Regions from separate parts of the Bacillus nitratireducens genome, predicted to be linked through region 2. Evidence: riboswitches for the same ligand, from Rfam matches in the RefSeq annotation. Region 2 holds a riboswitch; each other region holds the start of a gene.
The links. Region 2 has a riboswitch for S-adenosylmethionine ahead of Q3V31_RS19355 (bifunctional O-acetylhomoserine aminocarboxypropyltransferase/cysteine synthase). Riboswitches for the same ligand answer to the same signal wherever they lie in the genome.
Positions count from the first base shown of each region.

Region 1: another riboswitch for S-adenosylmethionine. It lies ahead of Q3V31_RS23750 (cyclase family protein); the one in region 2 lies ahead of Q3V31_RS19355 (bifunctional O-acetylhomoserine aminocarboxypropyltransferase/cysteine synthase).
Region 3: another riboswitch for S-adenosylmethionine. It lies ahead of mtnK (S-methyl-5-thioribose kinase); the one in region 2 lies ahead of Q3V31_RS19355 (bifunctional O-acetylhomoserine aminocarboxypropyltransferase/cysteine synthase).

Region 1 is NZ_JAUMJO010000007.1:71,995-84,754, reverse strand. Features, by position in the region: gene desB (Delta(10) desaturase DesB) at 1-41, opposite strand, end outside; gene Q3V31_RS23765 (FAD-dependent oxidoreductase) at 623-2,149, shown strand; gene Q3V31_RS23760 (nucleotidyltransferase domain-containing protein) at 2,258-3,040, opposite strand; gene Q3V31_RS23755 (PRK06851 family protein) at 3,152-4,261, opposite strand; SAM riboswitch class I at 4,410-4,522, shown strand; gene Q3V31_RS23750 (cyclase family protein) at 4,608-5,240, shown strand; gene Q3V31_RS23745 (hypothetical protein) at 5,266-5,649, opposite strand; gene Q3V31_RS23740 (ATP-binding protein) at 5,879-7,105, opposite strand; gene Q3V31_RS23735 (S-adenosylmethionine decarboxylase related protein) at 7,251-8,516, opposite strand; gene Q3V31_RS23730 (LSm family protein) at 8,761-9,429, opposite strand; gene Q3V31_RS23725 (hypothetical protein) at 9,608-10,051, opposite strand; gene Q3V31_RS23720 (LSm family protein) at 10,073-10,606, opposite strand; gene Q3V31_RS23715 (helix-turn-helix domain-containing protein) at 10,855-11,094, opposite strand; gene Q3V31_RS23710 (hypothetical protein) at 11,277-11,645, shown strand; gene Q3V31_RS23705 (NAD(P)/FAD-dependent oxidoreductase) at 11,910-12,760, opposite strand, start outside.
Region 2 is NZ_JAUMJO010000005.1:98,119-110,878, reverse strand. Features, by position in the region: gene Q3V31_RS19405 (Cof-type HAD-IIB family hydrolase) at 1-721, shown strand, start outside; gene Q3V31_RS19400 (DUF3817 domain-containing protein) at 933-1,226, shown strand; gene Q3V31_RS19395 (uracil-DNA glycosylase) at 1,265-1,942, opposite strand; gene Q3V31_RS19390 (ABC transporter permease subunit) at 1,962-2,954, opposite strand; gene Q3V31_RS19385 (ABC transporter ATP-binding protein) at 2,947-3,864, opposite strand; gene Q3V31_RS19380 (SGNH/GDSL hydrolase family protein) at 3,861-4,742, opposite strand; gene Q3V31_RS19375 (LacI family DNA-binding transcriptional regulator) at 4,753-5,730, opposite strand; gene Q3V31_RS19370 (YczE/YyaS/YitT family protein) at 5,828-6,454, shown strand; gene Q3V31_RS19365 (homoserine dehydrogenase) at 6,484-7,779, opposite strand; gene metA (homoserine O-acetyltransferase MetA) at 7,919-8,824, opposite strand; gene Q3V31_RS19355 (bifunctional O-acetylhomoserine aminocarboxypropyltransferase/cysteine synthase) at 8,808-10,106, opposite strand; SAM riboswitch class I at 10,199-10,303, opposite strand; gene Q3V31_RS19350 (chloride channel protein) at 10,623-11,855, shown strand; gene Q3V31_RS19345 (YjjG family noncanonical pyrimidine nucleotidase) at 11,896-12,591, opposite strand; gene Q3V31_RS19340 (transcriptional regulator YeiL) at 12,699-12,760, shown strand, end outside.
Region 3 is NZ_JAUMJO010000002.1:124,352-131,543, forward strand. Features, by position in the region: gene Q3V31_RS06985 (pyridoxal phosphate-dependent aminotransferase) at 41-1,219, opposite strand; gene Q3V31_RS06990 (carbon-nitrogen family hydrolase) at 1,234-2,097, shown strand; SAM riboswitch class I at 2,170-2,311, shown strand; gene mtnK (S-methyl-5-thioribose kinase) at 2,403-3,584, shown strand; gene mtnA (S-methyl-5-thioribose-1-phosphate isomerase) at 3,581-4,645, shown strand; gene Q3V31_RS07005 (YvrJ family protein) at 4,710-4,847, shown strand; gene Q3V31_RS07010 (3-hydroxybutyrate dehydrogenase) at 5,058-5,834, opposite strand; gene Q3V31_RS07015 (PadR family transcriptional regulator) at 5,968-6,300, shown strand; gene Q3V31_RS07020 (DUF1129 domain-containing protein) at 6,300-7,067, shown strand; gene Q3V31_RS07025 (DUF1129 domain-containing protein) at 7,081-7,192, shown strand, end outside.

The DNA.
Region 1 (12,760 bases), on a different contig from region 2:
ACACGTGCTGCATACCACCCAAACGTATGAAGCTCCTTCATCCTTTTGCCCCTTTCTTATGCCGCGCCCTGCGCAACTTGCATATATTAATTCTTGCTTCCAGATTGATTTTACTAGGTGATCCAAAAAGCATCTATTATAAGGAAAATATACTCACTCTATCGTCACTTATTTTTCGCTTTTATTATCAATGAAAAACATTTCTCTTTTTACTCTCTATCAACCTTTCCACATGATGAATCATAACAATAGAATTTCTATATTGTCAACAACTTTTATGACCTAGTAATAAAAGTTGGTTATATTTTTATAATTATACTTTATTTCACTAAAGAAAAAACATAGATTTCATAAGGCTTTATCCGCTATATATACACATCCACTTACACACCATAGACTCTATCCTATTCAAGAACTCTCTATATAATCAACAAATCGAATCATTTGAATTGAGCTTTATATAAATCCTACTTCTTCATACTGCCCCTAATAAAATAATTATATTAAAATAATTTTATCTTTCGTTTAATAAGAATAGAATGCTACGAAAACAACATACATGAATTCCATATAATATGGAAATATTAAAAGGAAAATTGTTCTAATTCAGGAGGTTTCCAAAATGACAGATGACACATTTCCGCAGTTACCATCATCCTATTGGATTGAATCTACTCAATTGCCTACTTTTCCTCATCTATCCGAAAATATAAAGACAGAAGTTGCTGTTATCGGCGCTGGCATTACAGGCATTACCACCGCCTATTTACTCGCTAAAGAAGGAATGAGAGTCGTTTTAATTGATTCCGGCTCTGTTTTAAATGGAACAACTGGGCATACAACCGCAAAAGTAACAGCACAACATGATCTTATTTACGACGAATTAATAAATCATTTCGGTGTTGAAAAGGCAAAGCTTTACTATGAATCAAATAATCATGCTCTACAATTCATAAGTGACACTGTGCAAACATATAAAATCGACTGTAATTTCACAAATGAAGATTCGTATTTATATACAACTACCGATAATGGCCTGCGAAATTTAACGAAAGAATATGAAGCCTATCAAAAATTAAATATTCCTTGTGAATATGTTCAATCCCTGCCAATTCCTATTCCCGTACAATCTGCACTTGTGATGAAAAATCAAGCGCAATTCCACCCCCTTCTTTATTTAAAAACACTTTTAGAAAAGTTTGTGGAGATGGGCGGAAAGGTTTATGAACAAACAACAGCTATTGATGTGGAAAAAGGAGATTATCCACAAGTAATTACAAAGGGTGACCATCGCATCACTTGTAAATATATTGTCTCTTGTTCACATTTTCCCTTTTATGATGCTAATAGCTTTTTCTTTACGCGGATGTATGCAGAACGCTCCTATGCTCTCGCAATAAAAGCAAAAACGGATTATCCGGGCGGCATGTATTTAAGCATCGATGATCCAAAACGCTCCTTACGTTATATGACAAGCAATGGAGAAAAGTTGATATTAATTGGCGGAGAGAGCCATAAAACGGGACAGGGAATAAATACGATGCTTCATTATGAAGCACTCTATTCTTTTGCTGAAGCAACTTTTGGAGTAGATGAAGTTCCCTATAGATGGTCAGCGCAAGATTTAATTACTCTAGACAAGCTCCCTTATATCGGACATATTAACGAAAGGAATCCAAATATATTTGTTGCAACTGGATATCGCAAATGGGGCATGACAACAGGAACTGCTGCAGCTCATTTACTGAAGGACTCCATTCTAAAAATTCACAGCCCATATAAAGAGCTGTTTGCACCATCACGCTTTCATGCAAACCCAGATATAAAAACATTTCTCTCTCAGAACATTGATGTTGCTAAACATTTAATTGAAGGGAAAATTGAAACCGCATTACGTAAACCAGAAGATCTTGAAGTTGGCGAGGGCTCTGTTGTACATGTCAACGGTAAACGAGCAGGTGCTTATAAAGATACAGAAGGAAAATTACATATCGTCGACACCACTTGTACGCACCTTGGCTGTGAAGTTGAATGGAATAACGGTGATTGTACGTGGGATTGCCCTTGCCATGGTTCTCGTTTTTCAATTGAGGGCGACGTTATTGAAGGTCCTGCAGATCAACCATTAAAACGAGTTGATAACGAATAGACAATGCAATATAACTTGGCATGGAATTTTTCATTTATCCTCATTTGCGGGTCTTATCGCAGCTATATCGTTTTTCTTTACTCCTACAAAATAAAAAAGAGCACAAACTCACTTGTGCTCTTTTTCATATACTTCAAACAGCATATCTCGAAATAGTGTATTCAAACTCTCAATATCGATCCCCAATCCCTTTTTAATTCCTTTCACATATTGTTGATAATAATTAATTTGTTCCTCTAAAAATTGATTCAACACATTAATTTTCAATCCAATATCTAATTCAGTACCCGCCCTTTTCTTTATTAGTAGCTTTTCAATTTCATTCAATACACTACGCTCTACTGATAGTTCCGTAATTAACCGGTCAAATTCTACTGGGGGCAATGTCCCTTTCTCTTCTAACCATTTACAAGCTAAAATAGGACGTAATACATAAAAGTACTTTTTCAACTTTACATTCTCACCTTGCAAAAATTCACGATAATTTTTCGACGCCATATGTAAGTAATGATATATCGTTGCTTTTGGATCGAAATTCTTTTCACTCATTTGTTGAAGTTGCTCTGGAAAATTAGAGTTTTTCGAATAAAAAATTGGTGATCGAATCCACTCAAGTAAAGCTGGATTTGACTTTGCGAATAGCTGCAAAGCCTTTTTAATATCCCAGCCACTTATATCTAAATCATCACTAATCGGATATTCAATTACATCTCGTTTATCATGAATTGATAAATACCATTCTACTGGATGTATATAAACAAACCTAACATCATAATCACTATCTTTCGATGGAAATCCCCAAGCACGACTCCCTGATTCCACTGCAAATAAAATTTTCACATCATTCTCTTGTTCAATTCTTTCTAGCTCTAATTCAATTCTCCCTCTCATTTCATACCATCCCCATTTTTTGATTATTTCCTTGGAAATTCGACAAATATATTACTAATTTTACTACATACTAAAATAACTGCCAGAAATTTTCTGACAGTTCAATAAAGCCTACTTTCTCTTTTCAATTACAGTAGCGGTAATTCGTTCAAACTCTTTTTGAATTTCCTCTTTATATGCATCCACTTTTGAAAAATCCATAGCAGCAATATAAATTCGTTCTAATTTATCACGAACTGATTTCGCTTTTGCCAAGAAAGACATCGCCTCATTCATTTTTGCCTTATATCGAATGGAAACGTCACGAATTTCTTTAGCATATTTTTCATCCGTCCCCGGTGTAACAATAAGAGCATACATATCTATAATCTCATCACCCACGCGACTCGGAAAATATTCATGTGGTGCGGTACTATCAAAAATTGCAAATCCTAATTCTCTTACAATAACCATATCAAGACTATTTGGATCAAATCCGCAATGATATACTTCAACTTCAAACCCTTTTTCTTCTGCTGCCTGCGCTAACTTTTTGAGCATTGTTGATTTTCCTGAGCCAGGGCGTCCTTTTATAAAATAACGATGTGGTAATCCTTCTGTTAAATTAGGAACGAAATCAACTGCTCCTTTCGGTGTAGCAGCTCCTAAAAACCGATGTTTCACAATCGATTGTTTCCCCTTTTTATCTGTAAATAATTTCTGAATCAACTGATCTGTTAGTTCATTTGCTTTGTTAAAATCAATATTATTAATATATATTTTCTCCCACTCATCGTGTATAACTAATGCCTCTTTAAAACATCCGTAAGCAGATTGGAAAGCCTTGCTCGCTTCTGATACAAATCGTTCAATTTCTAACTTCTGCTTTCTTAATTTATCTGAGTCCCAAGCAACTCCTAAATTAATATACTCTTCCACAACCCCTGGCATTTTGGGCTCAATAACATGCGGTGATGTTCCATCAACAATTCCTACTTTTAATTTTGGGATAATCACTCCATCAACTGACTTATTATCAGAAGAACAATGCAAAAGTTCAATATCATATCCTTTTTCAGCCCATTCACGACCTATTGCCTTTATTAAAGAAGATTTCCCAGTTCCTGGACCACCCTTTAAAATAAACAACCTGTCTAGCCCTTTTAAATTCTCTTCGTATAAATTATGAAATCCTCTAGCTGTATTTCCACCGGCATAATAATTCAATACATTACCTGTCACTGCACTCACTCCTTCGCAGCATTCTATTTACATAAGCTACAATATGCGAGCAACTTTATTTGGGTGAATACCTATTTTGTATTGCACTAAAAAAGGAAATGAATTACAATTTAAATATTAAAAAATCAAAATATTAAAACTAAATATTTCTTTATCAAGAGAGGCAGAGGGACCGGCCCTTTGAAGCCCAGCAACCTCAGTTTATACAAACTGAATAGGTGCTAATTCCTGCAAAATGCAATGCATTTTGCAAGATAAAACTTAACCATTGTGTGCAAAGCTCATCTTTCTTGATTATGAAAGATGAGTTTTTTATATTTTAAAACATATATTGGAGGTATTCAAAATGAAAGTAATCGACCTATCACAAACATTTGAAAACAATATGTCTCAATTTCCTGGAACACCAAAAATCCAACTAGAAGCAATTACAAACGTTGAAGAGACGGGCTATCAAGTTACAGATTTTCATTCTGTCGTTCATGTAGGTACACATTGCGATGCCCCTGCGCATTTCATTTCAGGTGCAACCACTATCGATCAATTACCCCTAAAGCAATTTGTAGGTGAGGCCGTTCTTATCGATGTAACTCATATTCAAGAGAGAAAGTTACCTAAGGAAGTATTGCATAATACCGATATAAAAGAAGATGATATTGTCATTTTCCATTCCAATCTATCTAATAAGTGGAATACAGCCGCTTATGAGAAAGAAGCGTTTTATCTTTCCGAAGAATTAGCTGAAGAACTGGTTCAATTAAAAGTAAAATCAGTTGGTTTAGATTTTATTTCTCCTGATGAGGTAACGACAGAAACATCGCCGGTTCATCACATATTACTAGGGAATAACATTTACTTAATTGAAAACTTAACAAATCTAGATGCTATTAAAGCGAAACGTTTCTTTTTCTCGGCAGCACCTTTAAAAATTAAAGATAGTGACGGTGCTTTCGCAAGAGCATTCGCTGTTATTTTTTAAACACGGCCTACAAAAAAAGCAAAGATCATTTTTGACCTTTGCTTTTATATTTTTTATTTAAGTTTAAAAAGAATTGTTCCACTCTTGGGCGTAACCAAGCTAAATAATCTTTATCTCTCTTCTTTGTACAAGCTATCTCTTCTCCATCCACCATTTCGACAAGTTCTAGCTCTAACAATTGCCTCGTAAATGCTACCATATTTACGTCTTCGGCCGGATACTCTTCTTTTAATTTCTCCTCTATTTCTCCCAATAAAAAGCCGTCACGCATCATTGCTAGTGCATCAATCCAAAGTGGCGGCATTTCATATGTCTCTCCTGTAATCGTATCTTTTACAATATAATTCTTTTGCTCTTTTCGAAATTGAATTGTGTGTAAACATACAGTTGAATTTAATGTTAATTCCATCATACCACCCCTTTCATCATATCTGCATAGAAAAAAGGATGCGCGTGCACCCCTTCTTTTCTTTTCATAACACTACCAAACCGTTACACGAGCTAAAAGCTCTATGTCGATATTTTCCTCCATTATAAACGAAGTGTTTTATAAAAAAAACCCTTCTTGAAACATTTTATAAAATGTTTATATTTACACAACAAGAACACTTTTCTGAAAAATAATTTCGTCTAATGTACTACACTGTTGGTAAATAAATTTCCACTTTCGTTCCTACGCCCATACTACTTTGAATCGCGATACTCCCTTGATGTTCTTCAATAATTTTATATGTAATCATTAGTCCAAGGCCTGTACCATTCTCCTTTGTTGTGTAAAAAGCTTTTCCGATCTTTTCTATTTTCTCATTTTCTATCCCCAAACCTTGATCTTCAATAGAAATACACAAATTCTCTCCAGCTTTTTTATATGCACGAATCTGAATATCTCCACCCTTTGGCATCGATTCTATTCCATTTTTGATAATGTTTAATAACACTTGTTTTAATTGTTTATCATCACCATTTATAACGGGTAAATTTCCATCTACTTGCAAATGAAATTTCACTTTATATTGAGTCGCATAACTTTCCATTAACTGTACAACATATAAAAGGATTTCCCGTATATTACACCATTCATAATTTGTTGGTTTCGGTTTTCCTAATAACATCAATTCACTAACAAACTCATTAATTCTCTCAATTTCTTGCAGCATAATCTCATAACTCATCGTATCTTCAAGATTTCTTTCCTTTTGAATTTGTGTAAATCCTTTTAAAGCTGTTAATGGGTTTCGAATTTCATGAGCAATTGTTGTAGACATAGTCCCAATAACAGCTAAATTTTCGGTCTCTTTCATATTGCTCATCATCTCAACAACTGTTCTTACATAAGACTGGAAACGTTTTAACAGAGAATGTGAAATAATACAAAAGAATACACATAAAACAAGCGGAATCACAACTTTTATATCTTGCAATAACAGCGTGAAAAATACATATTTTCCAATTACACTACAGGAAACAAAATAAAAATATTTTCTATTCACGAAAATCGGTGCAAATAAAATTAAAAATATTTCAACCATATTTCCATTTTCAAAAACACGATCACTGTGTAAATAAATCATTAAGTTAGTAATAAGGTCAATAAGCATGTACCCAATTAAAAATAAATATTTTACAAAATATACATAGCCTTGTTTTTGAAGGTATATCGAAATAGGAAATAAGGATATTACTAATATATATACGCCTATTCCCATACCACCTTCTGGCCACCCTATCCTTGCTTCATTAATATTCATAGCGGGATAAACGAAATAATAGATAATGTCATATGAAAAGAATATAATATAGAATAATAATATAAATACTTTTAAAGCTTCTCTTTCTTCATAAATCAAGCTCCTGTATTTGTTCATATAAAAACTCCTCTTGATCAATACCAACAAATATTTCAAATGTTATCCCTTTAAATTATAATTATGAAATTGCTTTCAGGGCAATATTAACCTTCTAATGCTAAAAAGGAAGGAGATATACACCTCCTTCCTTTTTAGTCACATTTTATATCATTCTTACCCTATCATGTAGTAATCCATCTGTAAAATCATTATGCCCTACTACAAAATCCTTCATATATAAATTTAAATATTCCCCATACTTACTTTCAGTATTTAATAATAATTCTTCTACATAATAAGCACCTTGTCCAAAAGCATCTAACAGTAAACTACATAAGCCAGCATAAATTCCACACCCTACTTGGAAGTAAGTCCCATTTGTTTTATATTTTTGAAAAACTTGGCTACTATTCATTACATTATACATGTATGTCTCGCCATTTTCATAAACGAGTAACACACCGACTAAATCTTCTCCTACAATATCTTCTTCTGCTGGATTAAATACTTTACGATTCCAATTCCATAAATCTTCTACTTTATCTAAGTTCTGTCTAATTAAGTTTGTTGTATACTCATTGATCCGATAAAGAAAACCAACTTCCATATTAAAAGATTTCCCTAAAATTAAAACTTCTTCATGCGGCATTAAGCAACCGTAAAATTCTTTTTCACCTAACTTTACCTTATACTCTGAAGCATATACATCCTCATAAAAGTAAAGTGGACGATGATGACTCATATACATAGGATAACTCCATATCGCTTCATCAAGAAAACGCTCTACTGCCCATGATGCATAAAGTGTATGAGGTTTTATTAGCCCTTTATCATTCAAAAACGAAGTATCATGTTCTACAATATAGCATGCTCGTGGCTTTTCATTTGGACGTTCTTTCATAAGTTCAACAACCATCCATTGAACAACACCAGGATTCATACCTGAGCCTATAATCGCTCTTGTATTTGTAAATGTTTCTTTCTCCTTCTCAAACCTCGTATACCTTTCCGTAAGCTGAAAACCAAGTAAACTATCGTCTTGATCTACTGCCTCATTTTCCAAAGCCGAATTAATGTAACAAATACCAAGGTCATTACAACAACTCAGTACCCTAATCGTATCTGCGCCTGAAACATCAATAACAACCTTCGTTCCTTTTTCTTTTAAATGTTGTTTAAATTTGACTACATCTTGAAGATTTATTTCATATAAAAAAAATTGCTCTTTCAAATTTGGAAACAACTCATCATAATAACTTTTATCTTTTTGTTTTATATCCACCAAATGAAAATTCACATTCTTTATGACGTCATAAATTGGATCTTTTTCATTTACTACCGCTTGATTCAAAATTGCTAACACTGCTTTTGCTGCTCCACCAGCACTGCCAAGCAACGTAATCGAAAACGAATTTGGAAACTGCTCCACAAATAAAACCCCTTTAATAAATTAGTTGAGCAGCACTTACTCAAAAAGTGAATTGAATACAACAAAAAGTAGCTCGTACATCTTTTTTTATAATGTAGTACAAGGTTACCTCTTTATAAGTAAAAACAGGAACATACTTATATATTCAATTCACTTCCCCCCTCATATCCAAATAACGGTAAAAAAATAAGCTCGACCTTTTCTTCCACATATATAAAAGAAAAAGCCAGCCCTTTAAACTAGCTTACGGACAATGGACAGATTTCACATGTTGAATATTCACATACATTTTTGCGTCACGTGCTTTTAATATTTCAATATGTCCTTCATCAATTTTCGCCATCTTTCCGATTTTGTTATATTCCTCACCTAAATCAAAAACCATAATTTTCCCAGCCATTTTAATAAGCTGTTCTTCAAATGTTCTAGCTAAAGTAATATTTAATGGATTTACGGGGAGTTCATTTTTGTTGAGGGAATAAGGTACTTGGTTCTCTTTATAAGGAATTAACCATTTCAAATGCTTTAAAGATATATATACCGTTTTATAAACCGGGCTATAAAAAACAATATAATCGTTCATTACACTTGTAACATAACCGTGTATTGGAGCATTTCCTGCCACATAAATTTCTGTAAAAATCCCTTTAGATGTGCTTAATACTTTCCTCAAAGAAATTGAAGGTGATTCTCTCTTAATTACAGAGTCCACATCTGGTTTTAATATTTCTTCATCATGCCCTCTCAAAAATTTATAATATTGGACATGGTATAAAGATATATACACATAGTCTTGTCCATTGTAAAGAACTACAATATCATTTCCTACATCAATTAATATACCTCTAAACCTTTTTTCACCGATTAATTTAACGTATATATTTTCCCCAATGTTCTTGTTTAACTCATTCATCTATATCCTCCTTTCTATGAAATTGCGCTTTTCTGTCTTCCATTTCAAAAAAATAATCAGGGGCAATGTTCTGTCTTTTAATAGTAAGAATTCTTTTTCATATACCGCGAAATTATTGCAGCGAAATATGAAATCGTTCTTCACTTTCAATCATAATGCCCCTCTTATTTATTAAACATTATTCTTCTTCATTCTTTTTACTTTTAACTACTTGACTCACACTCTTAATATGAGAATTAATTACATAAATGACCTCATCACCGTTTACTAGTGTAATACTTCCATCATGTATATCACTTAATAAACCTTCCACACACTCTGGTCCACCACGATTAATCTTTATCCATTTATACTTCAAGTCATTTAATACATCTAAAAAAGTATCTTCATCAGCATAGAAACATGAACCATATTCTCCTTGTGCTTCTTTCACTTTCCTGACTAGACTCTTCACATGTTTCAGCTGATAATACACTAATTCTCCATGGGGTAATTGTAGTGTAAGATAATCTTTTCCTAACAATAACAGTACACCTACTCGACTTTCCGGTCCGCGAAGATTTACTTTTACATTCTCACCGACTAAACCTTTGATTTGATCACAGCTTACTACACTCTTCAAGTTCATACCCTCCTTTCTGTATTATCTTCCTCTACTTGATTGTCTTAGTGCACGAGCTCGACTTGAATTATTGCTGTTTTCATTACTTTTCTCATCGCTACTCTCATCACTACTCTCATCGCTCTCTCCACTTACTGGTGCATTATAATTAACACTTTTAATATGAGATAGTGCAATTAATACAACTTCTTCTTTTATAATTAACGTTACATAATCGCTAGAAACATCTTGTAAAATACCTTCAATTTTCTCTGGACCGCCACGATTAATTTTCACCCAGCGGTATTTGAAGCCTTGAAGTAGCGTTTCAAAGTCTTCCGCACTGTCTTCTTCCGACCATACGGAATCACCTATCCCACCATCTTTCGTATTTTTTGTAATGCTTTTCAGATGGCGAAGCTGGTAGTAATGGTACTCTCCTTTTTCATTCTGTAATACGAAGTAGTCCGCATATACTGATACTATTGCTCCTTTTTGAGATTCTGGTCCACCTCTGTTTATTCTTACATAAGATCCAATTAAATTTTCCAAAAAATCCCAATTAAATAAACTCACGAGAAAACCCCTTCCATTAATTTATAAGCTTTTGCACTGATAGTATATGTATCTGTACAGGTTATGTTCGCTATGTTTGTCCCCGCTATGAAAAAATATGCTTTTAACTAATAGTACTAATCCCTATAAAATCTTCTTTCCCTTAAAGTAACTCTAAGTTTTTGAATGACTTTTTCACCCCTTAATATAAAAATCCCCCGTATTAAGATACATTTCTGCATATCTTAATACGGGGGATTTTCCTAAATTTAATCTTCGTCTTTAACATCCATATCTTCCGGAATTGGCTCATTTAATATTTCTTCCACTAATTGCTTATATTTCTCCATTTGTTCTAAATGTGTATTAAACTGTTCCTTGTTTAATAAATATTGCTCTCCATCAAACAATGCACGAACTTTCTTTTGCTGAATTAAATCTTCAACGTACGATTTGGGTAAATTCAAATACTCCGCAGCCTCTTCTATCGTTATATACAATGTGTTCATTCCTTTATTATTTTTTCATATATATACTGTATCTTACTTTATTTTTGTAAACAAATAAAAAAGATTTTGTAAATACAAATTAAAAAGCAGGTAGATGCATTCCATATATTGTATAATAGTATAGTAAGTATTTTTTTAAATATAGAATGGTATTACCCATTTACACAAAGGAGAGTTAACATATGGCTACTCGTCACATCATTACAATGTTAGAAAAAACATTACGAGTTGAAACAGACAACACAATTTCTCATCTATCTAATTCTTTATCCGATCGTATTCTTTCACAAAGTGCAGCAGTACATGAAAACAATTGCTATCATACAATTGGCGAATGGTACAAAAATCATTTCTTATTCCAACAAGATGATTTCCTTTGGGCTAAATACGTTTTCTATGACGCATATTGTGAGGCTATAAAAAAACAAGGTCATCTTACAAAACGCGTTCGCCAAATATTAGAATCATTAGCTCGAAAACACGGAAAACAATACATTGCGTCTATACTAAATATGCCATTTCCTAATGAACAGGAAAAAGGGACAGCATAAACCAATCCTAGATTCATTGTTTTCTAGAGAGATTACAAATAAAACGTTCATGTCACATGAACTAATGAAACCGGTGTCATTATCATGATTGAAAATATAGTAAACAGGAAAACCCCCACTTACATCTCTCATCTAATCGAATAGAGAAGTAAGTGGGGGTATACTTGTTCCTTTATCCCGCTATTTGTGGGAAATAAAAGCCCGATTGGTGCGGGCTGATAATCAGTAGGGGGATGGCCCCCCACTAATTAAAGTTTCACCTTATTATTTTATCATCTGCTTAATCAATTCTCGATTTCTCTTCTTAAATACCTCATTATGAGAAGAAACCATACCATACTCACTTGCATCTGGTTGAATAAATTGTTTCGCTTTATTCACAGCATTTCCAGCATCTTGGAATGCCCCTGCAATTAAATGTAATTTTCCGTCATGCTTTAAAATATCTCCAGCAGCATATAATCCGTCTACCGAGGACTCACTATTTGCATTCCCTGCAATAAAGTAATTATCTACAATTGCGACATCTAGCTCACTATTTTCCAATAATGTAATGTCACGTTCATATCCATGATTAATAATAACTTCATCGATAGATAACTGAGAAACCTCTTCCGTTTCATGATTTGTTAATTCTACATATTCAATCGTTTCATGGTTATCACCAGCAATTAATTTTGTAATCGATGTATTAAAGAAACATTCTGCTGAACTATTCATAAGTTGTTTAACTTGTGCCTCGTGACCAGATAATTCTTCTTTTCTATATGTTAAGTACACTTTTTTCGCGATTGGTTCTAATTCATTCGCCCAATCAATTGCAGAGTTCCCTCCACCTGAAATAATTACCGTTTTATCTTTGAAACGTTTTAACGATTTAACTGTATAATTTAAATTTGAGACTTCGAATCTCTCCGCACCTTCAATTGACAACTTTTGTGGATTCAATATACCACTCCCAGTTGCGACGATCACCGTTTTTGAAAAATGTTCTTCACCATTGCTTGTTTTCAACGTAAAAATACCATCTTTATTACGAATAATTGATTCTATTTTTGTATTCAATACAACTTCAGGCTGAAATGTTAATCCTTGTTGTACAAGTTGCTCAATTA
Region 2 (12,760 bases):
GCAAGGGGTTAAAGTTGTACTGGCTTCTGGACGTCCAACGTTTGGTATGCGCAATGTAGCTAAAGAACTTCGTTTAGAAGAATACGGTAGTTTCATTCTATCTTTTAATGGCGCAAAAATTATTAACTGTAAAACAAACGAAGAAATCTTTAGTAGTACGCTATCTCCTGAAATCGTTCACAACCTATTTGAAATTAGTAAAACTGAAGACGTATGGATTCATACTTATATTGGCGATGATATCGTAACAGAAGAAAATAATCCTTATACTGAAATTGAGGGCGATATTACTGGTATGCCAATTGTTGTAGTAGATGACTTTAAAGCTGCTGTTAAAGAGCCTGTAGTAAAAGTATTAATGAACAAAGAAGCTGAACGCCTTGTTGAAGTAGAAAAGAAACTACAAAAACAACTAGAAGGCCAATTAAGCGTTATGCGTTCAAAACCATTCTTCTTAGAATTTACTGAATATGGTGTTACAAAAGGAACAAGCCTAAACCAACTAATCCAAAAACTTGGTATTAAACGCGAAGAAGTTATCGCAATGGGCGATAGCTATAACGATCAGGCAATGATTGAATTTTCCGGTCTTGGTGTTGCAATGGGCAACGCACCAGATGATATTAAAAAAATTGCAAACTATGTAACAGATACAAATATGAATGATGGCGTTGCAAAAGTTGTAGAGAAATTCGTTTTAAAAACGGAAGCACTTGTTTAATATTTTCACTCATAAAACCTATTTGAAGTCAAACACTTCAAATAGGTTTTTATTTAAATTCTCATGCTTTTGTGACTATATTTTGAACTTTGCACTATTCTCGTAGTGTAAACTTTCTTTTTGTATATAATGAAACAAAATAGACTATTTTATTTTGAAAAAGAATACAAATTTACTATAAACAAGCATACGTTAAAGGAGGCTACTTTACATGTTATCTACACCAATCGGACGATTAAGAGCAATTGGACTCGTTGAGGGGATTTCTTTCCTACTACTATTATTTGTAGCAATGCCATTGAAATATTTCGCAGGATTTGCAACAGCTGTTAAAATTACAGGCATGGCTCATGGCGTTTTATTTATTCTATTCATCTTTGCAGTAATTCAAGTAACAATCGTACACCGTAAATCAATTTTATGGGCACTTGGGGCATTCGTTTCATCAGTTATCCCATTCGGTACTTTTGTACTAGATGCAAAACTAAAGAACGAACAACAATAATAAAAAGGTAGTTAACGACTGTTAACTACCTTTTCTATTTATAAATTTGGAATTTCCCAATCAATTTCTCTTTCGCCCATACTAGCTAAAATCGTATTTACTTTAGAGTACGGTTTACTACCAAAGAAACCTCGTCTTGCCGATAATGGACTTGGGTGTACAGACTCAATAATATGATGATTTGTATTCGTGATTAACTTCTTCTTCGCCTGTGCATGACGTCCCCACAATATGAAGATAACTGGTTTTTCACGATCATTTAATAACTCGATTACGCGATCTGTGAAATGCTCCCATCCTTTTCCCTTATGAGAATTCGCCTCACCTTGACGAACCGTTAACACAGTATTTAATAATAAAACTCCTTGCTCCGCCCACTTTACTAAATAACCGTTATTCGGAATTTCATAACCATATTCATCTCGAAGTTCTTTATACATATTTAACAATGACGGTGGTGTTTTAATACCAGGTTGTACAGAAAAGCTTAAACCATGCGCTTGATTCGGCCCATGATATGGATCCTGTCCTAAAATGACCACCTTTGTATTTTCATAGCTTGTATACTGAAGAGCGTTAAAAATAGCTTCTACCTTTGGATAAATCACATGCTCCTCATACTCTTCTTTTAAAAAGTTAGCTAAATTTTGATAGTATTCTTTCTCAAATTCTGGCCCCAGTAATGGTCCCCAATCATTCTGCAAAATGTTTTCCATACTTTCACTTCCTGTCCAATTAATTCACCATATCCTGCCTTGTAAATACTACAAACGAAATAATAAGGGAAACAACTGCCCAAACAGTTAAATTCATTAAAGAAAATCCCATCGATAAACCTTGTAATGCAGGTAATTTTCCTGATAAATAATCCGTTAACGTTAAGTTCACACTAAAAATATATTTCGCACCTTCCCAAGATGTTGCGAATGAGCTTAAAATGCCTCCTGCAATTAATGCGGCTAGCATAACGCCCATACCGGCTGGTGTATTACGAATTAAAACAGAGACCATAAATGATATAGTTCCGACAACGATAGCAACAAACCAAGCTAATCCATACGCCATTAAGATGTATTGCCACTGCGGAATAAGATGTACAAAATTCGTATTTAATGTCTCCTTATCAATGACGAATCCTGTTAAAACAGGCAAGTTCCATCCAGAGTATCCAAATACAAGCCCAGATAATACGTAAGCAAACAAACCTACAAGAAGCAGTATGAGTGAAATGAAAAATAACATCGTCACGTACTTGCTAAGAAGTATTTTCCAGCGCCGAATCGGCCGTGTAAGTAACATCTTCATCGTCCCATCACTTCGTTCTCCTGAAACAATATCAATAGCGACAATCATTACAAGAAGCGGAATAAATAATGTAATTCCTTGCTCAATAAATGCTCTTACAAAAGTCGGTGCGCCCGGCGCCATCGGGTTAATATCATGATCTAAATAATATTGTTGTTGCTCCACTCTTACCTTTAGCCAATCACGCCATTCTTCTGGCAACCTAGAGTTATTCAAACGGTTCTGTGAATCAACAATTTGTTGTTGTAATGAAACTTTCCAATCCGTTGTACCGAGTCTTTTTTGCGTCGTTTCTATTTCACGATACTGAGCATACACGAAAAGTGGGATCAAAATTGCTAAAATAAGCATGACAACAAAAATACGTTTCTTACGATAAATTTTCTCCGATTCATTTAAAACTAAATTCGCAAATTCACGCATGCTGCTCACCCCTTGTGAGTTCAATAAATAAATCTTCTAGCGTAAATACCAGTTCCTTAACGCTATGTACATCTATCCCATTTTCTACAAAGAGTTTATTCCAACTACTTATAGATGCAATATCCATGCGGCATAGTAATCGATCACCTTCTATACTTACTTCCCTTACTTCCTCAGCATCTTCAAGCATATTTTTCGCCTTAGAGATCGGTGTAACAATCCATTCTACACGATCACTTGCTGTTTTAATTAACTCTTCAATCGGTGCAACTGTTATCATTTTTCCTTTATGAATAATAGCTACACGATCGCATATCATTTGTACTTCACTTAGCAAGTGACTTGAAATAAACACACTCATATTTTCTTCTTTCACAAGCTTATGTATAAATTCCCTAAGTTCTCTAATTCCAGCTGGGTCTAAACCATTTGTTGGCTCATCTAATATGAGCAATTTGGGATTTCCAAGAAGTGCCTGGGCAATTCCAAGGCGCTGCTTCATACCGAGTGAGTATGTCTTTACCTTGTCGTGAATTCTTTCGTCCAAATGAACCATCTGAGCAATTTCAAGAATACGTTCATCTGATATATCACCTAGCATACGGGCAAATTGTTTTAAATTTTCCCATCCAGTTAAATATGTATACAGTTCTGGGTTTTCAACGATACTCCCTATTTGACGCATCGCTTCTCTGAAATTTTCCTTAATCGAATAACCACCGATAGAAATCGTACCTTCTGTTTCTTTAATCAATCCAACTAACATTCGAATTGTAGTCGTTTTTCCGGCACCATTCGGCCCTAGGAAGCCAAACACTTCCCCTTGTTTTACATCGAAGGAAATATTCTCTACAATTGTCTTCTTTCCAATTACCTTCTTCACGTCTCGTACGGAAAGTATCGTCGTCATTTTATCCCTCCTTGTTCTAGTTTTAATTTACTCGCAACATTTTGAACTAATCGGTCTGCCATATATGTATACCCTACTTCATTCGGATGAAAATGATCGGAGTATAATAATTCTTTCCCACGATTTTGGAATAGATCAAATGTCGGTGTAATATATACATTTTTAGCATTTAGCGCTAATTTCTCTAAAGATGCATTCCAATCTACAACGATGTTTGAAGAACCTTTTAAATCTTCTACATCTTCAAAAGGATTGTATAAACCAAGCCAAAAAATAGGGCTATCTGTATTTAACTTACGAATTTCTTCTATTATTTTCTTCGCTTCATTTTGGAACGTCGCTGTATCAGGACGGTATGTTTCTAAATCTATCTTTCCAAGCGATTCCCAGCCAGGAAATAAATCATTTCCTCCAATTGTTAAAACGATTACATCTGCTTGCTTAATTGAATATTGAGCGCCACTACTCTCAATTTGTTTTAATAAGTCAGGCATTTTTGCACCACTAACAGCTAAGTTTGTTAATGCAATCTTTTGCTTATAATCTTTTTGTAAATCCTCTTTCATACGCCCAATATAGCCAATTCCTTCTTTATCACCAACACCACGTGTTAATGAATCACCTAAACTAACTATTTGTAATGTTCCCGTTTTCTTTTTCTCTTTTGCCACTACATCAGTCTTTTTTATTAAATTTGAAGCTTTCGGATTTAATACATCATTTACACCTGAAACAAAGCCATATGCAAATAAACAGAAAGATGCAATTGTAATGAGTAGAATTACTTTTACTACTTTTGATCTCATATCAAAACCCCTTTTAGCCCTCATAGATTGTCCATAATTATACCAAACGCAATTTTGAAAAGCGATTTTCACACCTTCTCCATTAAGTTGTTTCTCTATCCACTAACTCTGGTAATAACTCTATATGCTTCACATCTAATTTCTCTTCATTAATCTTTTTATATAATAATTCAAACGCTTTTATCCCAACATTTTTACTAGGATGCGAAATCGTTGTTATACCTAATATATCTGCCACTTCTTGATCATCACATCCGATAATCGTAATATCTTCTGGCATTCGAATTCCTTGTTTTTTCGCTTCTGTTACCATTCCCGCAGCAATATGGTTACAGGATACAAGAAACGCCGTCGGTTTTACAGACATACGAGCCCATTCCCTGACTACATTACGTCCATCTTCCACTGTAAAACAGCCTTTAAACTTCCAGGCTTCTAACGGTTTTACGGCAATCTGTTGAAGCGAATCCTCATACGCCTGTTTTCTTCTTTGACTATTAATGCTATTACTTCTTCCAATGCAATATCCAATGCGTGTATGGCCGGTATCTATTAAGCTTTTCATACCGCGCGAAAAAACTTTATAGTAATCAATATGTACACTTGAAATGTATTTTGAATCAATTTCTTCACACATAACAATTGGACCAAATTTTGTATATTCTTCAAGCTTCTCCTTACTATTTGCCCTGGAACATATAATAACCCCATCAAGCTTTTTCATTTTTAACATATTCAGAATTTCTAATTCTCTTTCCTCACTATAATTCGTCTGACAAAGCATCATATTATAATTTTCCTGTGCCGTTTCCTTTGATATTCCCTCAATAATAGCGCTATAATATTGATCATTTACATGCGGCAATAAAACACCGATTACATTTGTTTTTCCTTTCACTAAATGAATTGCATTTACATTTTGCGTATAATTTAATTCTTCTATAATTGCTAAAATTTCTTTTCGTTTCTGTTCATTTACGTACGGATGATTATTAAGTACACGTGAAACTGTTGAAACAGATACCCCAGCGAGTTCAGCAATTTTTCTTATATTCGTCATCTCATTTTCCTCTTCTCACAAAAATTCTCCCTTGACCTGGTAAGCTTTTCACAATATATCCTTTCCTAGCAAATACATTTTGAAAGGATATACAATTATGCTTCGATTCAAATTAGAATATATATTTTTCATTGGCGGTTTACTCATTCTCGCCATCGGTATTAATATGATGACGACAATTACTTCCTTTGGACTTAGCCCTTATGATTCCTTCTTTATTGCACTATATCAAAATTTCGGCATAAGTATTGGTTTTTGGATTTTCATGATTAACTTTATTTTTACCCTTATCGTACTCTTTTGGGACAAAAAACAAATTACAATCGGCACAATTGTCACAATGATTCTTATTTCTCTTTTTGTTGATTGGGTTGGTTCTATTACGACCATTATGGACATTATCCGCTCTCTTCCAAAATATATAACACTTATTTGCGGAAATCTATTCATCGGAGCCGGAATCGGCCTTTATGTCTCTACAAACCTTTGCGCAGCACCTCAAGAGGCTTTCGTTTTAACTGTTGCTGAGAAAAAGAAGTGGACATTTAGAAGAACAGAAATTTCATTAGCTTTTTTATTTTTAACATTAAGCTTCTTATTAGATGGGCCAATCTATTTTGGAACAATTATCTTATCCTTTACAACAGGTTGGATTATTCAAGCATTTATTCAAGTTGGTACGCAAATTTTAAATAGAAAAAAACCTATTAAGCAAGCCGCTTAATAGGTTTTTTCATTTTATTAGAAGAGATACTACTTAGCATCTCCTTCAATCCGATAGTTTGCTTTCAAACAATCTATTTCTTCATACGATTGCAATGTATGTAGAATGTAATCGTAATCTGCAAGAGAAGCACGATGCGTTACAATTACGATTTCTGCTTTCCCTTTCTCTTCAAGCGGCATTTGAATAATCTTTTCAAAGCTAACACCGCGCTCTGAGAACAATGACGTGATTTTTGCGAACACACCAATTTCATCTTTCACATGCAGTCTTAAAAACTTTTTCACAACAATTTCATCTGGCTCTTTTAATACTTTTTTATACTGAGGAGATACCGCACTATTTCCGTTTACACCTAACCTAATATTTTGCATTACAGCAACTAGATCTGAAACAACAGCTGTCGCTGTCGGTAAGCTTCCTGCTCCCGGTCCATAAAACATCGTTTCTCCTACCGCTTCACCATACACATACACAGCGTTATATTCATTTTGTACTGCCGCAAGAGGATGTGCATTTGGAAGTAAAGTTGGTTCAACTGTAACCTCTAATTTTTCACCATCTCGCTTTGCAAGACCAATTAATTTAATTGTATAGCCTAAGCTCTTACTATATTCAATATCTTCTGCTGTAATAGAAGTAATTCCTTTTACCTTCACATCTCCAAGCTCTACATTTGTAGAGAAACCGAGAGTAGCCAAAATCGTCATTTTCCTTGCTGCATCTAAACCTTCTACGTCTGATGTTGGATCTGCTTCTGCAAATCCAAGCTGCTGAGCTTCTTTTAACACGTCGTTATATGCTCTCCCTTCGTCTGACATTTTCGTCAAAATAAAATTTGTCGTTCCATTTACAATTCCCATTACTTTCGTAATAAGATCTGAAGAAAGTCCTTCTACGATGCTTCGTAAAATCGGAATTCCTCCGGCTACACTTGCTTCATAAAACAGATCCGCCTTATTATCCTTTGCTACCGCTAATAATTCCGCTCCGTGTAACGCCATTAAATCCTTATTTGCAGTCACAACGTGCTTCCCACTTTGTAAAGCTTGTAAAATATATGTTTTTGCATCATCAATGCCGCCCATTACTTCGATGACAACATCAATATTAGGATTATCTAAAATTTCATTCACATCTTGTGTTAATAGAGTAGAAGATACCTCGACCTCCCTCTCCTTCTCAATGTTTTGCACTAACACTTTCGTTACTTTCACTGAACAACCAACTTGGTGTATAAGTCGTTCTTGATGATCTGTAATAATACGAACTACACCGCTACCAACTGTCCCAAGACCTAATAACCCCACTTGAATTTCTTTCATAATACTGTCCACCCCTCAAAATTGTGTTTAGATGAATTATATAGACGAAAAATCTGAAAAACAATGAATTTAGAACATTCGGAAAAATAAAGGTTATTCTTTACAAGGAAAACGCTACCACGTGTTACACAATCTTTCTTTACAAGACATAAGGGGTTTCTTGATACACGTAATAATTCAACCAATTAGAGAATAATAAATTCCCATGACTTCTCCACCTAACAAGCGGCTTCTCATCTGGATTATTATGTTTAAAGTAATTTCTTGGCACATCAATATTTAATCCTTTTTGACGGTCACGTTCGTATTCTTGCTTTAACGTATCACAACTATATTCACTATGTCCGAGTGCGAAAACTTGCCGTCCCTCTTGCCCAATAACAAGATGAACACCCGCTTCTTCAGAATTGGCTAATAACGTTAATTCTTTTACGGTTTCAATATCGCTCTCTCGTACTTCTGTATGACGAGAATGCGGAGCAAAAAATACTTCATCAAACCCTTGTAACAATTTCACATGTTGCTCACGAACCTCATGTTCAAATACACCAAACATTTTTTCCGCAAGAGGATACTTCGGCACACCATAGTGATAATACAAACCCGCTTGTGCCCCCCAGCAAATATGAAGCGTAGATGTTACATTCGTTTTTGAGTACTCCATAATACGTCTAAGCTCTTCCCAATAATCTACTTCTTCAAAAGAAAGAGTTTCAACTGGGGCTCCTGTAATAATGAGTCCATCAAATTTTTCATTCTCAATATCACGGAATGTTTTATAGAAGCTCGTTAAATGGTCCTGCGCTACATTACGAGACAGATGCGATTCCATATGAAGTAAATGAACATCTAATTGCAGCGGTGTATTTCCAATTAGACGCAGTAATTGCGCCTCTGTTTCTTGCTTTGTAGGCATTAAATTTAATATGGCAATTTTCAAAGCACGTATATCTTGTGTTACTGCTCGCTCCTTCGTCATTACAAAAATATTTTCCTTCTGCAATACTTTGCGAGCTGGTAAATCTTTATCAATTATGATCGGCATGTTGTTTGCCTCCGACTAGCGCCACTTCTAAATCTGCAATAATATCAGAAACATCTTCTATACCGACCGATAAACGGATTAAATCCGATGTAACGCCAGCTAAACGCTGATTTTCTGCGCTTAACTGTCTGTGCGTCGTACTAGCAGGATGTATGACGCACGTTCTTGCATCAGCTACATGCGTTACAAGAGTTGCCAGTTTTACATTTGCGATAAATTCTTTTGCTGCTTCTAATCCGCCTTTAATACCGAAAGTTAAAACTCCACTAGCACCTTTTTTCAAATACTTTTGTGCTAACGAGTAATTTTCATTACTATCTAATCCCGGATAATTCACCCACTCAATACGATCATGATTAGCAAGCCACTTGGCAACTGCGAGAGCATTTTCACTATGACGCTCCATTCGTAAATGCAATGTTTCCAGGCCAATATTGCTAATATATGCATTGAATGGGCTCATACAGTTTCCATAGTCTCTTAATAACTGAACGCGTGCTTTCACAATATAAGCTGCTGCTCCAAAATTTTGAACATAACTCACACCGTGATAACTCGGATCAGGTTCAACAAGCTCAGGATATTTTCCATTTGTCCAATCAAAGTTTCCTCCGTCAATAACAATGCCGCCTAAAGAGCTTGCATGACCATCGATATATTTCGTCGTTGAATGAACGATAATGTTTGCCCCATGTTCAAACGCCTGGCATAAATAAGGCGTCGCTAATGTATTGTCAACGATAAAAGGTACTTCTAATTCTTTTGCTGCCGCTGAAAGTTCTTTGAAATTCAAAACGTTCATTGCTGGATTTCCTAGCGATTCTGCATAAACGAGTTTTGTCTTATCGTTAGCAAGTGCCGCAATTTCATCTGCTGTTAAATTGGGATTAAAGAACGTAACATCAATGCCAAGCTTACGTAAACTTACTCCAAATAAATTAAATGTTCCCCCGTAAACTGTTGAAGAACAAAGAAGGTGATCTCCACTACTACAAATATTTAAAACTGCTAGCATAATGGCCGCCTGCCCAGAAGCTGTCGCAACAGCCCCTACACCGCCTTCTAAATCTGATAATTTTTGCTCAAATGCAGCTAAGGTAGGATTTCCAATACGCGTATATATATATCCTTCTGCCTCTAAATTAAATAGTGCCGCTAAATCATCCGAAGTATCGTATTTATACGTTGTACTTTGATAAAGTGGCAAAACACGCGGCTCACCATTTTTTGGCGTATAGCCACCTTGCACACAAATTGTTCCTTTTCCCCATGATTCTCCCATCTCTCATTCTCCTTTCTTTTATACAAAATAAAAAACTGCCCCTTTCCTGAAAACAAGAAAGGAGCAGTTTGAAAACACGCTCTAAAGGCTCTTTCTTATCTCTCAGGATTATTACCTGCAGGATTTGGCACAATTCCGTTATACGGCTGTTGCCAAGGTTTCATCGGGCCTGTCCCTCCACCTTTTCTTGATAAGACTATGCAATTACCGTTGATTTTATAGCAATAATTTCCTGATGTCAATCAGTTTTTCTGAATGTTCTAAATTAAATGCGAAAACTTTAATATAAACAACAAAAGAAATATATTCCATATTCATTTAAAAAAGACCTTTTAAAAACCTCGATCAATATATAGAATTAAATAAGTAGTTTAAACGTATAGGTTCAAGATTCTCACGCTTATTCAATATATTGAATAAGTCAACCTCTCAAAAAGATACTATATATATTCAATTCATTTCACACTAGCATATTTAATCCTTTCTACATTAAAACTTACATAACGGAGGTATAACATGACAAATAAAAAGGACATGCACTATATACTCATCCTATATGGCATTCTTTTAGGCTCTATAGTAGGAGCTACAGTCTGGTTATTTTTAGTTACAATAAATATCGGAATTCACTTTATTTGGGGATACTTACCTACTATTTTCTCCTCTCCCCCTTATTACACCATTTGTGTAACAATTATCGGTGGTATCCTCGTTGGTTTAACACAAAAATACTTTGGTACATATCCACGTCTTATGCCCGAAGTGATGGCTGAATATAAAAAAACAGGTAGAATTGAATACAGTTTTGTACATAAAGCTACTTTAACTGCGATTATCGTTTTAATATTTGGAGCTAGTTTAGGCCCAGAAGCAGCACTTGTTGGAATTATCGGTGGACTTTGTACATGGGTAGGAGATCGCTTTAAATTTGCTTTAAAGGGAATGAATGAACTAACAGAGGTTGGAATTGGCGCTACTTTAAGTGTAATTTTTAATGCACCATTATTCGGTTACTTAGCCCCGAATGAAAATGAGGGTGAACAAATTAACGAATTTTCTAAAGGAAAAAAAGCAATTGTATATTTAGCTACCACTTTTGCCGGTTTTTCCGTTTATTTATTGCTTAGTAAACTCGATAATCGTGGATCCTTTATTGTTGATTTCGGAGAAGGTTCCCTTTCTCTTAATGAATGGATCGCCTTTCTACCACTTGCTAGCATCGGTGCTATAGTTGGTTTCTTTTATTTCAAATTAGAATTCACATTAGAGAAATTAATCCATCCCTTCAAGGAATACAAGGTATCACTTGGAATTATAGGCGGTATTTTATTGGGGATTACAGGAACTTTTCTCCCGTACACGTTATTTTCAGGGGAACATCAATTAAAAGATTTAGTTGTTGAATGGAGCCATTTATCCTTCTGGGTACTACTTCTTTCCGGGGTTTTAAAATTATGTATTACTGCCGTTTGTTTAAATACGGGTTGGCGCGGCGGACATATTTTCCCTATTATATTTGCTGGATCAAGTATCGGATACGCTATAGCTTCTATTCTTCCTATAGACCCAATCGCATCTGTGGCCATCGTAACAACAGCAATTTCAAGCTATGCGTTACGAAAGCCAATAGCTATAACCTTGCTATTACTTATGTTTTTCCCGCTCAATTTACTATTACCAATGCTCGGGGCGGCAGCGATTGGTAATGCATTTCCACTTCCTAAAAACAACGCAGCTACAAACGAATAAAAATAGGCAGTAGGGACAAAAGTTCCACTGCCTATTTTTATTACACATGCTGTTTTAATAGCGCGTATAACTCTTCAAAACTATGCACTTCATATGTTGGCACAATCTCGCTATTATTTGGTTTCTTTTCTGGATTAAACCAACAAGTATCAATTCCCGCTACATATCCACCTTTAATATCAGCACTTAACGAATCCCCAATAATGAGCCCTTCTTCAAAAGAAAAATTAGGAATCCTTTCAAAAACATAATCAAAATACTCTTTCATCGGCTTTTGGAATCCCGTATCTTCAGAAACAAAAATATCTTTAAACAATGAATGTAATCCTGCATTACGTAAACGTTTATCTTGCGTCTTAAAAATACCGTTTGTCACTACATATAAATCATACTCACTTTGAATTTGATTTATAAATTCAAATGCACCTTGCATGAGTTGGTCTCCTTCTTCTAAGTAGCTACGATAATTATTTTCGAATAATATCCCATCTACCTCTTCCCCGTACTCTTTAAACAAAATCGAAAATCGTGTATTTACGACTTCATCACGGTTTATTTCACCTTCTTCAAAAGCATCCCAAAGGCTTTTATTAATTTTTTTATACTGCGCTTCCACCTCGCTAGTTAAAGGAATCCCTTTCTCTTCAAAGAGCATACGTAACGCCACTTTCTCCGCCTTCTGAAAATCTAACAATGTATCATCTACATCAAATAGCAATGTTTTATATTTTTTCATAAACCCCTCACACTCTCTTTTCTACAAAAACAAATTTACATAAATCGTATCATTCTTCCTTGTAAAAATAATAGGAGATATCTCATACTACAAACAGGGGTGAAAATATGAAAATTAGTAAAAATGAGAAAGAAATTTATCAATACATGCAAATTCATCAATTCCATAC
Region 3 (7,192 bases), on a different contig from region 2:
AAGATAACTGAATTTTGTCAGATATTTTTCATGTTGTCAATTACTTTTTGAAAAAATTTAATTTATCAATTCGATTAATGGCTTCTCGTAATCTATCTTCTGTATGCAAGAGACCAACGCGGACATACCCTTCGCCATGCTCACCAAATCCAACACCAGGAGCAACTGCAACGTGTGCTTTTTCTAGTAAAATATCAGAAAATTGCTCAGATGTATATCCTTCTGGTACAGGAAGCCATGCAAAGAATGATCCGGTTGGAATGTCTACATTCCAACCAATTGAGTGACAAGCTGAAATAAGAGCGTTTCTTCGAGATTCGTAACTATTTACAAGGTCTACTACGCAAGACTGTGAACTTAATAGTGCTTCGCGGGCAGCATCTTGAATTGCACCAAAAATACTAACATACATATGATCTTGCAATAGGTTAATTGTCTCAATCACACTTTCATTCCCCACAGCAAAAGCGATGCGCCATCCGGCCATATTGAAAGTCTTCGATAGAGTGTAAATTTCAATACCTGTATCTTTGGCACCGTCTGCTTGCAAGAAACTAATGGGCTTTTGACCATCGAATCCAATAGCACCGTATGCAAAATCATGAACGACTAATATATTATGTTCATTAGCAAAATGAATGGTTTCATCAAAAAAGTCTTTTGATGCAGTAGCACCGGTAGGGTTATTTGGATAGTTTAAAAACATTAACTTTGCACGCTCGGCAATAGAGTTATCAATTTTTGTATAATCCGGTAAAAAATTATTCTCTGCAATAAGCGGCATTGTTTCAAATTGTGCTTTTGCTAAAGCAACTCCTGATAAATAATCTGGATAGCCTGGATCTGGAACGAGAATAGTATCACCAGGGTTTGTAAAACAAATTGGTAATTCTACTAATCCAGCTTTTCCGCCAAACAAAATAGCAACTTCAGTTTTTGGATTTACTACTACATCATATTCACGTTGATAGAATGTTGCCACGGCTTCTTTTAAGCTTTCGTGTCCGCGAAATGGCGGATATTTATGATGAATGGTCTTTTCAGCAGCATCTTGTAAAGCTTTAACGATATGCTGCGGTGTTGGTTGATCTGGATTACCTTGACCTAGATTAATAACATCGTGACCAGCTACAACGACTTTGTTAACCTTTGCAACAAGTGAAGCGAAAAATTGTGTTGGCAATGATGTTACTATCTCAGAAGGTTGAAATAATTTCATACTTTCCACCTCTTTTGAAAGTTGTTACAATTCTAGTGACAAATGATATAATCTTTCCAGTATTTTGTAAAGAGAAAAATGAGAATGGGGCTGAAAAAATGAAAGTCGCATGTATTCAAATGGATATTGTCTTTGGAGATGTAGAAAAAAATATTGAGAACGCCAAAAATAAAATAAGTGAAGCGATGAAGGAAAGACCAGATGTTATTGTCTTACCAGAACTATGGACGACAGGATATGATTTAACGAGACTTTCTGAAATTGCAGATAGAGAGGGAGTAGAAACGAAAGAAAAGTTGAAAGAATGGTCGAAACAATATGGTGTACATATTGTTGGTGGTTCCATAGCGAAGCAAACAGAACAAGGTGTTACCAATACAATGTATGTTGTAAACAAGGAAGGAGAACTAGTCAATGAATATAGTAAAGTGCACTTATTTCAGCTTATGGATGAACATAAATATTTAATCGCTGGAAATAGTACAGGTGAATTTAAGTTAGATGATGTAGAGTGCGCCGGCACAATTTGTTATGATATTCGTTTTCCAGAGTGGATGCGCGTTCATACTGCTAAAGGTGCAAAAGTTTTATTTGTTGTAGCAGAATGGCCATTAGTTCGTTTAGCGCATTGGCGTTTGTTATTGCAAGCAAGAGCAGTTGAAAATCAGTGTTATGTTGTTGCATGTAATAGGGCAGGAAAGGATCCGAATAATGAGTTTGCAGGTCATTCTTTAATTGTGGATCCTTGGGGTGAAGTTGTAGTAGAGGCAAATGAAGAGGAATCAATTTTATTTGGAGAACTTAAATTCGAGAAGATTAAAGAGGTACGTAAAGGAATTCCAGTTTTTGCAGATCGCCGTCCAGAATTATACAAATAAAATATTGACAAGTGATTTTTATTCTTGGTATAGTCTTCAACATAAAGTTAAAAATTCTAAAAAATTATATAACTCTTATCAAGAGCAGGTGGAGGGATTTGGCCCGATGAAGCCCAGCAACCGACCGTAATACCATTGTGAAATGGGGCGTTTATTTACGCCAAAAGGCACGGTGCTAATTCCAGCAGAAAGTTTACTTTCTGGCAGATAAGAGGGGAGAAGATAAACTTCAAACCTCTTTCTTTGTGGAAAGAGGTTTTTCTACGTCAGAAAAACCTCTGAATTTAAAAAAGGGGGAGAAGACGATGGGATATTATTCATTAACTGAAACAACAGCTATACAATATGCGAAAGAACACGGTTATTTTGAAAAGAAAGCAAATGTAGTTTGTCATGAAATTGGAGATGGAAATTTAAATTACGTGTTCAAATTAGATGATGGAGAGAAGTCTATTATAATAAAACAAGCACTGCCATATGCGAAAGTAGTTGGTGAGAGTTGGCCATTGTCTATAAAAAGAGCGACGATTGAAAGTAAAGCATTACAAATTTTCGCAAAGTATGTACCGGAATACGTGCCGGTAGTATACAGTCATGATGAGGAGTTGGCAGTGACAGTAATAGAAGATTTATCAAGACTAACGATTACAAGAAAAGGATTAATAGACGGAGAAGAGTATCCTCTTTTATCCCAGCACATTGGTCGCTTTCTAGCACATGTTTTATTTTATACTTCAGATTTCGGTTTACAGTCAGAAGAGAAGAGGGTACTAGAGGGCACATTTGTAAACCCAGACCTTAGTAAAATTACAGAAGATTTAGTGTTTACAGATCCGTTTAGTCATTATGATACAAATGATTATGAACCAGAGTTACAACTAGCGGTTGATGAACTGTGGAGTGATAAAACTTTAAAATTAAAAGTAGCACAGTATAAGTATAAGTTTTTGACGAGAAAAGAGGCTCTCATACACGGAGATTTACATACTGGTAGTATATTTTCATCACCTTCTGAAACGAAAGTAATTGATCCAGAGTTTGCAACGTACGGTCCATTTGGATTTGACATCGGTCAATTTGTTGCAAATTTATTATTAAATGCTTTATCAAGAGAAGAAGAGCAGAGAAATGTACTATTTTTCCATATAGAGAAAACATGGAGTTATTTTGTAGAAGCTTTTACGAGGTTATGGATTGGAGAAGGTGTAGAAGCATATACGAAAGAGAAACAATGGTTACCAATTATTTTGCAAAATATCTTTACTGATGCTGTCGGATTTGCTGGATGTGAACTTATTCGTAGAACAATTGGCTTAGCTCATGTAGCTGATTTAGATGAAATAGCAAATAAAGAAAAAAGAATTCAAGCTAAGAAGCAAGCGTTATCCTTAGGAAAAGAACTAATAAAATATGAATCTAAGAGTGCTGATATTCAATTGTTCCGAACGTTATTTCAACAGACAGTTTCTGGAGGCGTAAAAGCATGAGTACAATTGTTACTATTCCGAGGTCTGTCAGTTGGAAAGGTGATGCCCTTGCAGTATTAAACCAAACAAAACTACCGCATATTACTGAGTTTAAAACATTAACGACTATTGAAGAGGTATGGAAAAGCATTATTATGTTAGAAGTACGCGGGGCACCTGCAATTGGAATTGTAGCTGCGTTTGGTTTGGCGCTTGCGGCAAAGAAATACGATGCTATAAATATCGATGAGTTTCAAAAGAAGTTTAATAGAGATTGTAACTATTTAGGAACATCACGCCCGACAGCAGTCAATTTATTTTGGGCAATCGATCGTATGAGAGAATCTATTCGAGAGATTACTACAATAAAAGAAGCTCAAAAAATATTAGAAGAAGAAGCGCTTCATATTCAGCAAGAGGATGAAATGGTGTGCCGAAATATTGGAGAACATGGTTTAACGTGTTTTAAAGACGGTGATAAAATTTTAACAATTTGTAATGCAGGAAGTATCGCAACTGCTAGATATGGTACTGCATTAGCACCGTTTTATATTGGGAAAGAAAAGGGTGTACATTTACATGCGTATGCGTGTGAAACAAGACCAGTTTTACAGGGGGGACGTTTAACGACTTGGGAGTTGAAACAAGCGGAAATTGATGTAACGCTTATTACAGATAATACGGCAGCGCATGCTATTCAAACGAAAGAAATAAACGCGATTATTGTAGGAGCGGACCGAATTGTCGCAAATGGAGATACAGCAAATAAAATTGGAACAATGAATTTAGCTATATTAGCAAAGTATTTCGATATTCCATTTTACGTTGCAGCTCCGCTATCGACATTTGATACTACGAAACAAACAGGCGCTGAAATTGTTATTGAAGAAAGAGACGAAACAGAAGTTACGAAAATTTTCGGGAAACAAGTGGCACCAGTTGGAACTACTGTTTATAATCCAGCATTTGATGTAACACCAAACGAATTAATTACAGGTATTATTACCGAGCAAGGTATTATACGAGGAGATTATAAACAGGGAATTGCATTATTATTTGAAAAACAAGCTAATCACAAATAGCTTGTTTTTTTATGCCTAAGAATCTCTTTTCCTCTTATTTATGTAATGAAGGGAGGAGAGAAAGATGGAAGAGTGGATCAGGATGATAGGTAATGTGGGGTTTCCAATTGTTGTAACGCTATATTTACTACATCGCATTGAAAGTAAATTAGACGGAGTGATTGTTGCAATTGAGAAACTCCCTAAACAATTACTAAAGTAGTAAGATCCTCGCGATAGAAAGAAAATAAAGTTTGCTCGCGAAGAGCAAACTTTATTTTCTATCCCGCATTAACGGGCAGTAAAACTCCCACCTCAAAATTTGCTTGGAGCAAAGAAGTTAGGTCGGAGATTAACTGCCCGTAAAAGCCCGATTGGTGAAGGCTAATAATCAGTGGGGATGAACAAAACCCCCACTGATTAAAGTTTCACTTTATTGAGCAGTATATCCACCATCGATAACAACAGCTTGACCAGTTATGCCTTTTGCTTTTTCACTTGCTAGAAACATAGCATAATCCGCAATTTCTTGTACTTGTAACAAGCGCTTTTGTGGTACGAGAGGATAAATAACATCTTCTAAAACATTTTCAAGTGGTACATTTCGCGTAGTTGCTAAGTCTTGTAGTTGGTTTCGTACAAGAGGGGTATCAACATATCCAGGACAAAGAGCATTTACAGTAATTCCATGAGTTGCTCCCTCTAAAGCAGCCACTTTCGTTAATCCAATTACGCCATGTTTCGCACTATTATAAGCAGCTTTTCCAGCAAATCCGACAAGGCCATTAATGGAAGCGACATTAATAATCCGACCATACTTTTGTTTTTTCATAATCGGAAAGGCATGCTTAATTGCGATGAAAGGAGCGATTTGCATAATTTTGATTAGCAGCTCGAACTTTTCAGTTGGAAAATCTTCAATCGGTGAAACGTGTTGCATTCCTGCATTGTTAATTAATATATCTAATGAACCGAAATGATTAACTGTTTGAGAAATTGCTGCTGTAATTTCTACTTCAGATGTAACGTCACATTTTAAACCGATAGCTTGAAATCCTTCCTTTTGTAATTGTTCAGCAGCTTCTTTCGCACGCTCTTCAAGACGATCAGTAATAACAACTTTTGCGCCTTCTTTTGCAAAAGCATTCCCCATCTCATATCCAATACCACTCGCAGCACCTGTTAAAAAGACAACTCGATTTGTAACCATGATGAAAAACACTCCTTCATAATAAAAGTTCTCTTATTGCTCTATTTAGAGAGGCGATAATGAAATTCCTGCAAACATTTGGAAAAAAATCTTTAGCTATCTTGTAAAACAAGATAGTGGGAGGATTTGAGTTATGTCGACAAGTCAAATGCTAAAAGGGATTTTAGAAGGTTGCTTACTTGCTATTATTTCTGAAGGTGAAATATACGGTTATGAAATGAGTGAAAAGCTAGCGAAGTATGGTTTCACAATGGCGAGTGAGGGAAGTATTTATCCGTTATTAATACGAATGCAAAAGGAAGGATTAATAACAAGTGTAATGAAGGAATCTCCATCTGGTCCAAAGCGAAAATATTATACATTAACAGAAAAAGGCGAGGAAGCACTGGATGAATTTATGGATCGTTGGGAAGCGATGCAAAGTAGTGTAGAACGTCTACTTGAAGGGAAGGGAAGAAGAAAATAATGTTATCAAGTGAAGCGCGAAATTTTTTATTAGATATGAGGTTGTTTTTGACAGCAAAGGGTGTGAAAGAAAGCGACGTTGAAAGCTTTATAGAAGATGCAGAACTTCATTTAATAGAAGGTGAGAGTGATGGGAAAAGTGTAGAAGATATTTTCGGAAGCTCACCGAAAGAATATGCCAATGAACTTGTAAAAGTAATGGAAAGAGATAGACAGGAAACGTGGAAGCAAATCGGTTTTACGGTAATGAATATCGTAGCATTTTGGGTTATTGCTTCTATTTTAATAGTGAATAATGGAGTTTTACAGATTTCACTTATTCAGTGCATTGGCTATAGTTTTACATTGATTTTAGCTGTAATGGGTCCTAATTTTTTACTTCGTAAAATGACCTTTGTAACAAGCTTTACAAAAACATGGTTTTTAATGTGGTTTTTAGTCATGATAGCGCCAATGTTTTTATTAGGAGCGGTTACGATATTAGATGTGTTATATCCTACAAAGATGGTTACATTCACTCAAGTGCAAAGTTATATATTAGGTGGTGGGATTTTTATTATTACAGTAGCGATAAATATGTATTTTAAAGGATGGTTTAAAAACTTATATTTAATCATTCCGCTTTCTATTATGTTAGTGTTTAAAACATTTACATCAGAAGATCTCGTGCCAATGTTATTTCAAATTATATGTTTATACGGAAGTTTGTTTATTTTAATTTTCCTTGAAATTATGATGAAGACGAATAGAAAAGAAACGTTTAAATAAGGGAGGGGTTATAATGAAGGTTTCTAAAGAAGGTGAAAAGTTTTTAATTGATACGAAAGTGTATTTAATAACAAAAGGAATTAAAGAAGCGGATGTGGATGCTTTTCTAGAAGATGCAGAACTTC